2 regions of the Bacillus swezeyi genome follow, and region 1 is predicted to be linked to the other one. Evidence: predicted binding sites of a transcription regulator. Region 1 holds the regulator's gene; the other holds the start of a gene.
What was found. The regulator Rex, encoded in region 1, represses fermentation and respiration genes when NADH is low (regulators of the CRP and FNR family bind a similar motif). The targets are predictions, from matches to a motif close to TTGTGAAATATTTCACAA.
Positions count from the first base shown of each region.

Region 2: the regulator Rex is predicted to act here: its motif matches at 2,270-2,287, upstream of yumC (ferredoxin--NADP reductase 2).

Region 1 covers NZ_CP133085.1:748,098-753,734, reverse strand. The annotation lists gene RBH91_RS03490 (CPBP family intramembrane glutamic endopeptidase) at 1-685, shown strand, start outside; gene RBH91_RS03485 (YdiK family protein) at 685-876, shown strand; gene tatC (twin-arginine translocase subunit TatC) at 925-1,701, opposite strand; gene RBH91_RS03475 (twin-arginine translocase TatA/TatE family subunit) at 1,708-1,881, opposite strand; gene RBH91_RS03470 (redox-sensing transcriptional repressor Rex) at 1,921-2,565, opposite strand; gene moaC (cyclic pyranopterin monophosphate synthase MoaC) at 2,562-3,074, opposite strand; gene RBH91_RS03460 (ABC-F family ATP-binding cassette domain-containing protein) at 3,222-5,150, shown strand; gene tsaD (tRNA (adenosine(37)-N6)-threonylcarbamoyltransferase complex transferase subunit TsaD) at 5,390-5,637, opposite strand, start outside.
Region 2 covers NZ_CP133085.1:3,588,163-3,593,799, forward strand. The annotation lists gene RBH91_RS17865 (stationary phase survival protein SpsC) at 1-98, opposite strand, end outside; gene RBH91_RS17870 (YuiB family protein) at 235-555, opposite strand; gene RBH91_RS17875 (YuiA family protein) at 631-759, opposite strand; gene RBH91_RS17880 (NAD(P)/FAD-dependent oxidoreductase) at 959-2,176, opposite strand; gene yumC (ferredoxin--NADP reductase 2) at 2,541-3,539, shown strand; gene RBH91_RS17890 (hypothetical protein) at 3,572-3,775, opposite strand; gene RBH91_RS17895 (cold-shock protein) at 3,920-4,144, shown strand; gene RBH91_RS17900 (HesB/IscA family protein) at 4,475-4,840, opposite strand; gene dapF (diaminopimelate epimerase) at 4,917-5,637, opposite strand, start outside.

The DNA of each region.
Region 1 (5,637 bases):
GTCGGCTGCTGTCGGCCTTCCCCTGCTGTACTTTTTGGGCGTGGGAAGAGGCATGGCGCCCGCCGAAGCAAAGCTTACACTGACAGGCGTGTGGTCGGTCATCGCCTTTCCCCTCTGCCTTGTCATCGTGCTGCTGATCCTGAGGACGGTGCCGAAAACAACGCTTCGCAACGGTTCGAAAGCATCTGTTGGAGCATCTATCGGATGGGCTGTCGGCGGTGTTTTTCTTGCCCTGTTTGCCCAATCGATTGCCGCTTCGATCGAAATGAACTTGTTCGGGGTCAACCCGGAATCGGAAAATACACAGCGCATCATGGAAATCATCAGCACATTGCCGCTGATGATGTTTGTCTCTTCTGTGTTCGGTCCGATCCTTGAGGAAATCATTTTCAGAAAGATTATATTCGGCGCGATCTACGAAAAAACTAATTTTTTCATCGCCGCTCTCTTTAGTTCCGTGATCTTCTCGGTTGTCCATATGGATTTCTCACACCTTTTAATCTACACGGCAATGGGATTCACATTCGCCTTTTTATACGTCAGGACAAACCGGATTATCGTTCCCATTTTCGCCCATGTCGCCATGAATACGCTTGTTGTCTTGCTGCAGACTTTCCGAGGGCCGATTGAAGAATATTTGGAGCGATTGGAGAAATTGCAGTTGATTATTGGAGGATTTTTATGATGAGAAGCCCTAAGTTTTGGGGATTGATTTATTTGTTGACAGGCGTGCTGTTTACATATCTGGCAGCTACCTCACCGGGAAACATGTGGTCTTTTTACACCATTCTTCTGATGCTTTTCGCTGCCTATAATATCAGCATTTCCTTTAAAATGTTCGCCTTGTCGAGCAAACTGAAACGAAAAGATCAATAACCCTGTACTGATAGAAAAGAGCCATTCTCGGAATATGAGGATGGCTCTTTATTTGATTTGGTCTTTTAAAAACGCTTGATTTTCCTCTTGGATAACTGTTTTTTGCGCCTGCCTGTAAGATATTCTGGAAATCACGATACTGACCTCATATAGGAATAATAAAGGCACTGAAACCATTAAATGAGACAAAAGCTCGGGCGGTGTGATGAGCGCCGCAATGACAAACAAAACAAAGTAAGCATACTTTCTGATCTTTGCCAAAAACATGGGCGTCACCAGTCCGAGCCTTGTAATAAACATGATGACCACAGGCATCTGAAACAATAAGCCGAAAGGAAGCGTTAATTGCAGCAGAAACTGAAAATACTCATGTACTCCGATGACTTGATTTACATGCAAATCATCGGAGATTCTCGTCATAAAATCAACGACAAACGGAAATAAAATAAAGTAAGAAAAGGCAATGCCGCCTAAAAAGAGTATGATCGATACCGGAATATAGCTGAGCGTCACTTTGCGTTCTTTCTTATACAGCCCCGGGCTGATAAAAGCCCACAGCTGATATAAAATAAGCGGCGAAGTCAAGACAGCGCCGATAATGAAGGCGAACTGCACATACACAAATAAAGGGTCTGTCAGCTTGAACGCATTAAGCGTCAGCCGTTTCGCCTCATCCGTCTGCTGCAGATAAATGATCAACGGCTTTGCCAAAAAAAAGCCTGCTGCAACAAAAACGGCAAAAAAGAAAAAAATGATCACGAACCGTTTTCGAAGTTCTGTGATATGTTCTACCAGCGACATTTCTTTTCCCTTCATAAATGTCATCCTATCCTACTGATCTTCTTTCTTTTTATCGGAATCGTCATCTGCTAACCCTTTTGTTGCATTTTTAAATTCCCGCAACGTATTTCCCGCCGCTTTTCCAAGCTCGGGAAGTTTTTTCGGGCCGAAAATCAAAAGCGCCACCACGACGATTAAAATAAAGCTTCCAGGACCGATCGGCATAAAGCCTGCCCCCTTTCCTTTATTTTTAAGTTTCCCGTTTTACTTTTCATTCATTGAATAATGTTTCAGAAAATACACGAGTGACTGAAGTTCAACCGCCAAATCTATATGATGAATCCGAATGTGTTCCGGCACATTCAAACGAGCCGGCGTAAAATTAAGAATGCCTTTAATGCCCAGCGCAACAAGCCTGTCTGTAATGGATTGCGCGGCTTGGGCCGGAACCGTCAAAATGGCGACGGGTATATCATCTGTCATATGCTCTTCAAGCTTGTTTAAGTCATAGACGGGAACACCGCCAACTTCCGTCCCGATTTTGTGCTCATTGATATCAAAAGCCATTGCAATTTTAGTATTATTGTTTTTGATAAAATTGTAATGGAGAAAGGCTGTCCCTAAATTTCCCACGCCAATGAGCGTTACGTTTGTCATTTCATCCTGATCAAGCGTCTTTCTGAAAAAGGACAGCAGATAATTGACATTGTAGCCGTACCCTTTTTTACCGAGCGCGCCAAAGTACGAAAAATCCCTGCGGATTGTCGCGGAATCGACCTTTACGGCATCGCTCAGTTCTGCGGATGATACACGCTGTTTCCCGGATGCATGAAGGTTTTTTAAAAAACGATAATATAACGGCAGCCGCTTCGCTGTCGCTTGCGGAATTTTTGAATGATCCATGTTCATAAGCGATCCTCCATGTCTACATCAGCTTTTTCCCTTTTATAGTCACCGTTTTTTCCGCCTGTCTTTTCTGCAAGACAGGTCGGGCCTATCACCATTCCCTTATCCGCCGCTTTACACATGTCATAGACGGTAAGCGCACATACGGAAGCAGAAGTTAACGCTTCCATTTCCACACCTGTGCTCCCTTTTGTCTTGACTTTAGACTGAATGTGCAAAATGCTTTTCTGTTCTTTTTCCTCCCATTGAAAGGCAATATCGACTCCCTTGAGGGCAATCGGATGGCACATCGGGATGATAACTGATGTTTGTTTTGCAGCCATGATGCCGGCCACTTGCGCCACTGCCAAAACATCGCCTTTTCCCATTTCTTGATTCTTGATTTTTTCATGCACGTCTCTGTTCATTGACACGCTTGAAATGGCCACAGCAGTGCGGACTGAAGCTCCCTTTTCACTTATATCAACCATCTTGGCTCTGCCTTGTTCATTAAAGTGTGTAAATTCATTCATGATCATAACTCTCCTTATAACGATCATACACTATTTTCTTCGTTCTGTCTTTTTCTTTTGGTTAAAATCTTCCAGACCCCGCTTAATTGTTTGCTGACTGCTATCTGATAGGCTACACTTAAACTAGCAAACAAGAGGTGAAATATCATGATGATCTTACAAGTCAATCAGCTCTCAAAATCATTTGGAGCCGATTCTATTTTAACGAATATAAAGCTGGAAGTCAGATCACGGGATCGGATTGCAATCGTCGGACGCAACGGTGCCGGAAAATCTACTTTTTTAAAAATTATTGCCGGACGGCTGTCTTATGAAGAAGGAGAAATCATCAAGCCGAAGGATTTGACGATGGGCTATCTTGATCAGCATTCAGGGCTTGATTCCAAGCTGACAATTAAAGAAGAGCTCCTGTCGGTATTTGATTTTCTGAAAAAGATGGAAAAAGAGATGCGTTCAATAGAAGAACAAATGGCGCACGCTGATCCAGACAAGCTGGAATCCTTAATGAAAACATATGACAGACTGCAGCAGGAGTTTAAAGACAAAGGCGGCTATCAATATGAAGCTGAAGTCAGATCAGTGATGCACGGGCTTGGATTTGCCGGATTTGACGACTCGGCCCGCGTACAGGACTTGAGCGGAGGGCAAAAAACAAGGCTTGCTCTCGGAAAAATGCTTCTGACAAAGCCGGATCTGCTCATTCTCGATGAACCGACAAACCACCTGGACATCGACACGCTGACATGGCTGGAGCAATATTTGCAAAACTACAGCGGAGCGATTTTAATCGTCTCCCATGACAGGTACTTTCTCGATAAAGTTGTCAACCAGGTTTATGAGATTTCCCGATCCCAAAGCAAAAAATACAGCGGAAACTACAGCTCTTATCTTAAAATGAAGGCGGAACAACTTGAAAAAGAAACGAAGCTTTATGAAAAGCAGCAGGACGAAATCGCCAAGCTGCAGGACTTCGTCGACCGCAATTTAGCCAGGGCTTCAACGACAAAGCGCGCGCAGAGCAGAAGAAAACAGCTTGAACGAATGGAAGTCATGGACAAACCATTGGGAGATGAAAAGTCGGCGTCCTTCCGCTTTGACATTGCAAGACAAAGCGGAAACGATGTGCTCCGGGTTGAGGATTTGACGATCAGCTATCAGGATCAGCCCCCGCTCCTCCGCTCATTGGCTTTTCATATTGCGCGCGGGGAAAGCGTGGCGCTCGTCGGCCCGAACGGAATCGGCAAATCCACTCTGTTAAAAACGCTGGTTCAGAAGCTGAAGCCTGTAACGGGATCGATTTCGACAGGCTCACATGTCTCCATCGGCTATTATGACCAGGAACAGACTGAGCTGACCTCGTCAAAACGCGTGCTTGACGAACTTTGGGACGACTATCCGGAAATGAATGAGAAAGATATCCGAACCTGTCTCGGCAACTTTCTGTTCTCTGGAGATGATGTGTTAAAGCCGGTACACGCTTTAAGCGGCGGAGAGAAAGCACGGCTCGCACTTGCGAAACTGATGCTTCAAAAAGGCAATTTTCTCATTCTTGATGAGCCGACAAACCATCTCGATTTAGACAGCAAGGAAGTATTGGAAAACGCTTTGATCGAATATCCGGGAACGATTTTATTTGTCTCTCATGACCGCTATTTTATCAACCGCATCGCAACAAAAGTATTTGAACTTTCTCCTGAAAGAGTCGAAGAATATTTAGGGGACTACGATTATTATACAGAAAAAAAAGCACAGCAGCTGGAGCTTGAAGAATTGGAAAAACAACAAGCGGAAGAGCGGAATCAATCTGTATCAGAAAAGGCGGGAACAAAACGCAGCTATGAAGAAGAAAAAGAGTGGAAAAGAAAAGAACGCCAGCGTCAGCGCCGCATAGAAGAAATCGAAACAAGAATTACGGCCATCGAAGGTAAAATTGAACAGAACGAAGAGCTTCTTTGCGAACCGGATATCTTTCAAGACCATGAAAAAGTCCAGGATATCCACGCCGAAAATGAAGAATTGAATGATGAGCTCGAACAGCTATTATCAGAATGGGAAGCACTTTCTACAAATGAATAAATCCAAAAACCGCTTCTGGAATGAAGCGGTTTTTTGTCCACAAAACAAACCCTTTGTTAAAAACAAAGAAAGCGTTTTACCCACATTATCCACAAAAATATAATGTTTATACACAATGTTAACAGGTAAAAAAGCTCTATAGAACAAGCTTTAAAATATTATACACAGGCCTGTGGATACATGTTAATAATATGTTAGTAACATGTATTTCGTAAAAAAACCCCACTTTTTGTGAGGTTCTAATAGGAAGTCAGTTCTAAGCCGGGCTGGCCGTTCATATCATATCTTCCCCTGATGCCTTTTTCAAAAGCGACGGTCCCTGCAGCTGCAATCATCGCCGCATTATCTGTGCATAGCGAAAGGGGCGGAATCAGGAGCTGAATATCCGGATAGCTGCTGAATGTCTTCTCAAGAGCCGTCCTAAGCCCTTTGTTTGCGGCAACCCCTCCTGCAAGCAATACTTGCTTGACGCCGTATTCCTTTGCAG
Region 2 (5,637 bases), 1.7 Mb from region 1:
ATGTCCCGCGCTTCTACGCCTGAAACGGCAAAGAACGTTGTCATAAAAGCCAGGACAAACAAAACGGTCATCAAAAAACGCCTGAACATTGTCATCACTTTTCTCAATTCTTCCCACTCCTCTCACCATCTAATTGTTTCCAAGAGGGAAAAGAAATATTCAAATAGCGGAAAAATTTCAAGAAAAGTGAAAAAATTCAAAGCGCAAAAAAACCTTCTTCAGCAAAAAGAAGGTTTAAAACATTTGGTATCCTCTTTTTCGCAATGCTTTGATCGTGATTCCGGACAGAAGGGCCCCGGCCATTCCGCTTGCTAAAATCAAGATATCCGCTGCAGCTAAAGAAGCCACTCTGTCAAAAAGCCCTGAAAAGGCCTCTCCCGGAGCCTCTACATAGCGAATCCATTTTTCTTTATTCACAATGAAAAGGCATACAATCGGATAAATGACAGCCATAATCCAGGACATCCTGAGCAGCATGTTCAGCAAAAAGCCGATCCCGAAAAACAGCACGAAAAACAAGACAACCGATATGATCACAACTGGTAAACTTATCAAAGCCTTCCACCCCCAAGTAACCCCTTTTAGTGTACATTGGAGAAGGAACTTGAGTCAATCATTGGAAAGCCGGCTTTAGCGGTCTTTTCCGGTTCCCTGACAGTTGCTGCACGTTTCCGAACCGCCGAGCAGCAGCTGAAAATAGCCTTTTCCTGAACAAAATGTACAGGATGATTCAGAGCGATGGGTCGAAGAAGTCTTCATCAGATACACACCTTTTTCTTAATTTTCTGATAATATTACCATGAAGATTGTCAATGATAAAGTCAGAAAATATGACGGATTATTTGATGTAAGCGCTTAAAGAAGAGGATTTCTTCCTTTTTCTTTTGTTTTTAAAGATTTAGGGATGAAATAAAAAAGCCTGCAGCACCCGCTGCAAGCTCTTTTTTAGCTGGTGATCTTAGAAAAATTTAAATTTCCCTTTTTTAAGCACAAGACCCGGTCCGCCAATCAGGTAGAGCGAACGGTTGTCGATGATTTTTTTCATCATGGACGCGGAAGTTCCGGTCATTTTTTTGCCCAAAGCCACACCGATCGCATCGTGTTCGCCAAGCGATGCGACAGAGCCTTTATTATCAAATTTGAATGTTTCTGTTTCTTTGCCGTGGATCAATGCGGCGATATTTGTCGCGCAAGTTTCGCCCTGCTGCATTGAAATCTGCGCTGTCGGCGGATATGGACGGTCGATTTCCTCATTGATGACGAGCGAGCAGTCGCCGATGACGAAAATGTCATCAAAGCTATCAACCCGAAGATCAGGTTTCACTTTGACACGGCCGCGCATGTTTTCAAAGCCTGATTCCTCGATCACCGGATTTCCGCGGACACCGGCTGCCCACACAACCGTACCTGCTTTAATTTCTTCAGTCTGGTCGTCTTTTCCGACGAAGATGCCGTCAGGTGTGCATTCTTTTACGGCAGTACCGATTTTGAATTCGACGCCTTTTCCTTCCAGATAGTTGACAGCATAATCGACAAGCTCCGGATCGAAGCCAGGCAGTACAGACGGCGCAGCTTCCACACAAATTAAGCGGACCTGCTGGCGGTCAATATCATATTCCCTGCACAATTCCGGTATGCGGTTAGCCAGTTCACCCAAAAATTCTATTCCTGTAAAACCCGCTCCTCCGACAACAATCGTCAGACGCTCAGGACGTTTTTCGGCTTCTGTATTGTATGTCGCAAATTGATATTCCATATGCTCGCGAAGCTGACGGGAGGAATCAATGTTTGAAATGGAGAATGCGTATTCTTTCAGTCCGGAAATTCCGAAGGTCTCAGGGACAGCTCCCAATGCGACGACGAGGTAGTCGTATGCAATCTCACCGGTTCCCAGGACGACCTTTTTTTCTTCTTTATTGATGTTCTTCACCGTATCCTGAACAAAACGGACGCGGGACGTGTTGATGACATCTTTAATTGGGTAGCGGCATCTGTCATGATGAAGTGTACCTGCGCTTGCCTCATGCATCCAGGTTGTCTCATAATGATAGTTGTGCTTATTGACAAGCGTAATATCTGCTTCATTGATACCGATTTTTTTGACAAGTCTCGTCACGGTCATTAATCCACCATAACCTGCACCTAACACTACTACTTTTGGCTTATTCAACGGAATCACATCCACCTTTTCTGTATTTTACTCTAAGCCGGTTTGAAAATAGCCTTTTGGTTATTGTCAACCTGTTGCCGGCTTTTTATGAAAAAAAGTTTGTGAAATCCTTCACTTTAGAGCCCTGAAAAACGGACCGTTTTTTCAGCAGATTGACGCATAATATTCATAAATAATTAACAAATTGTTCACAACTACATCATAGCGATTCACATTTGGTTTTTCAAGATTGAATATGCCGCTGGCGACATGCTTTTAGGAACAGCGGAGTCTCCTCCCCAAGATCCCTTGAAAAAACAGACGCGCTCGTATTTATTTTATGTGATATGATATAGTTAAGAACAATTTTCATTTAGGGGGCATTATTTTCATGCGTGAAGACTCAAAAGTATATGACATTACAATTATCGGAGGCGGCCCTGTCGGCTTGTTTACCGCGTTTTACGGCGGTATGCGGCAAGCGAGCGTCAAAATAATCGAAAGCCTGCCGCAGCTCGGCGGCCAGCTGTCCGCTTTATATCCGGAAAAATATATATATGATGTCGCCGGCTTCCCTAAAATCCGCGCTCAGGAGCTTGTCGATAATTTAAAAGACCAAATGGCGAAATTTGATCAGACGGTTTGTCTTGAGCAAGCTGTCGAAAGCGTTGAAAAGCAAGCGGACGGTATATTTAAGCTTGTGACAAACAAAGAAATTCACTACTCAAAAACAATCATTATTACAGCCGGAAACGGAGCGTTCCAGCCGAGAAAGCTTGAGCTGGAATCAGCGGCTCAATATGAAAATGCGAACCTCCATTACTTTATCGATGATATGAATAAATTCGCCGGCAAGCGCGTCGCCGTATTGGGAGGCGGAGACTCTGCCGTAGACTGGGCGCTTATGCTTGAGCCGATCGCGAAAGAAGTATCGATCATTCACCGCCGCGATAAATTCCGCGCTCATGAACACAGCGTCGAAAACCTGCGAAACTCTAAAGTGAACGTGTTAACGCCGTTTGTACCGACTGAGTTGATCGGAGAAAATCAAATTGAACAGATCGTCATTGAAGAAGTCAAGGGAGAAAGAAAAGAAGTCATTGATGTCGATGATGTCATTGTCAACTTCGGATTTGTTTCATCTCTCGGCCCGATCAAAAACTGGGGGCTTGACATTGAGAAAAATTCGATCGTCGTCAAATCGACGATGGAAACAAATATTGAAGGATTCTATGCCGCTGGCGACATCTGCACATATGAAGGAAAAGTAAAGCTGATTGCAAGCGGATTTGGAGAAGCTCCGACCGCGGTAAACAACGCCAAAGCTTATATGGATCCTAAAGCCCGCGTTCAGCCGCTGCATTCGACGAGCATGTTTGAAAATAAATAAAACAAAGGAGCCTTGCAAGCGGCTCCTTTTTGTTAAATGATATTCATATATGAGAAAATGGTTCCCAGAATCAGCACAATCGTCAAAACGGCAACCATACCTGCAGCGGTCAAAACGATGCGGTCTTTGATTTTTTGCGCTTTTGGCAGCGGCTTTTCACACCCGCATGCCTCGCATACTTTAGAGCGGTATGGAATAAGCTCATTACAATTTCTGCAGTTTATGTTTTCTTCCATGTTTGGATCCCTTTTCCTTTCTGGGCTTTCGTTCCTAAAAGAACTTGTCCAGTATAGAATAACAAATAAACGAATAGAATGTCTTAAGATTCACAAAATATTCTTAAATGAATGCTAAAAAAACCCTTGTTAGGAAGTGACGTTATGTCTTACTACAACAATCGAAATCAGGAACCCCTGCCAAAAGAAGATATCAATACGTGGGAATGTACAGCAGAGGACTGCAACGGATGGATGAGAAAAAACTTTACAAGCAGTGAACGTCCTTTATGCCCTCTCTGCAATCAGGAAATGGAGAGCGGAAGCCGCTATCTAACCTCAATCACCAACAATACGAGCAATCTTCACCGCATATTTAACCAAAAATAGAAACACCTCTTTTTAAAACATCCAATCGCAAAAGCCTTGCTCGAACCCTGAGCGGGGCGGCTGCTTTTTCTTATCTATTCGGGTTTTATGACAAACATTTCACCAATAGAATGTCATCGCGGATAGAAACCATTTCCGGCCTTCCCTATGGATTTCGAAAAACCGCTTTCCACAATGTGCTCGTTGAAATGACCCGCATGTCTCAGTTTCCCGTCAGCCAATTTAACGAGTAATAAAAACGCCTTTCTCAAACGATGAATCATCGCTAAGAAAGGCGTTTATTAATCGTTTTTCCATCATAACGGGTTCATTCATACCGGGTTTCGTATGTCAGCACTCTTCAGGCTTGCCGGCATTTGCTGCCGTGCGGAATGAAGAGCCGCAGCCGCATGACGCGATGGCGTTTGGATTTTCGATGGTGAAGCCGCCGCCCATCATCGATTGTTTGAAATCAATGACCGTTCCGTTCATGATAGCAATGCTTTCATTATCGACAAGCATTGTGATTCCATGCTGAACAAACTCGCTGTCATCTTCATTTTTTTCGTGCTCAAACCCCATGCCATATGAAAGGCCGCTGCACCCGCCGCCTTTTACACCGATTCTTAAGAAAGCATTTTCTTCTTCATGCTCCTTCATCATCTCTTTAATATGAAGGGCAGCCGCTTCTGTAAGCGTGACTGTTTTTTCGCTCATGACAAAGCACCTCCTCTAGTTGTCATGTCTACCTTTATTATAAATGTGAATCCGGTATTTCTCAAACAGACCGTCTTCAAATAAAAAATACGCCGTCACATACCATTTCAGCCGGGCCTGTCATCATCACGCGGCCGTCGTTTTTCCAGTTGATGATCAAATCGCCTCCGGCAAGATGAACGGTAATGTCGGTCTCTCTTTCGGCAAAGCCGTTCAGAATAGAGGAAACCGCAGCAGCACAGGCACCTGTTCCGCACGCCTGAGTAATCCCTGAACCTCTTTCCCATACGCGGAAATGCAGTTCCTTCGCATTTTCCACCTCAACAAATTCGACATTGACGCCCTCCGGAAACCTCTCGTGTTTTTCGATGAGCGGCCCCAATGTTGTCAGCGGGGCTTCTTCAATATCGTCTAAATAAAAGATGATATGGGGGTTTCCCATGGATACAGCAGTGCCTTTCAGTTCATGGCCGCCAAAATTCATTTGTTCATTGATCGTTTGTGAGTGCTGCTCCCCGAACATTGGCATATCCGATTTAAGGAGCCGCGGCTCGCCCATGTCGACTGTGGCCGAAACGACTTTCCCGTCCTCCACTTCAACTTCCGCTTTCACAAAGCCTGACAATGTTTCAATGAAAAAGGATTTTTCCTTTACCAGTTTATGTTCATAAGCGTATTTCGCAACACAGCGCAAGCCGTTTCCACAGTTTTTGCCTTCAGATCCATCGCTGTTGAAAATCCGCATTTTGACCGGCGCCTGATCAGAAGGACAGATGAGAATCATTCCGTCAGAACCG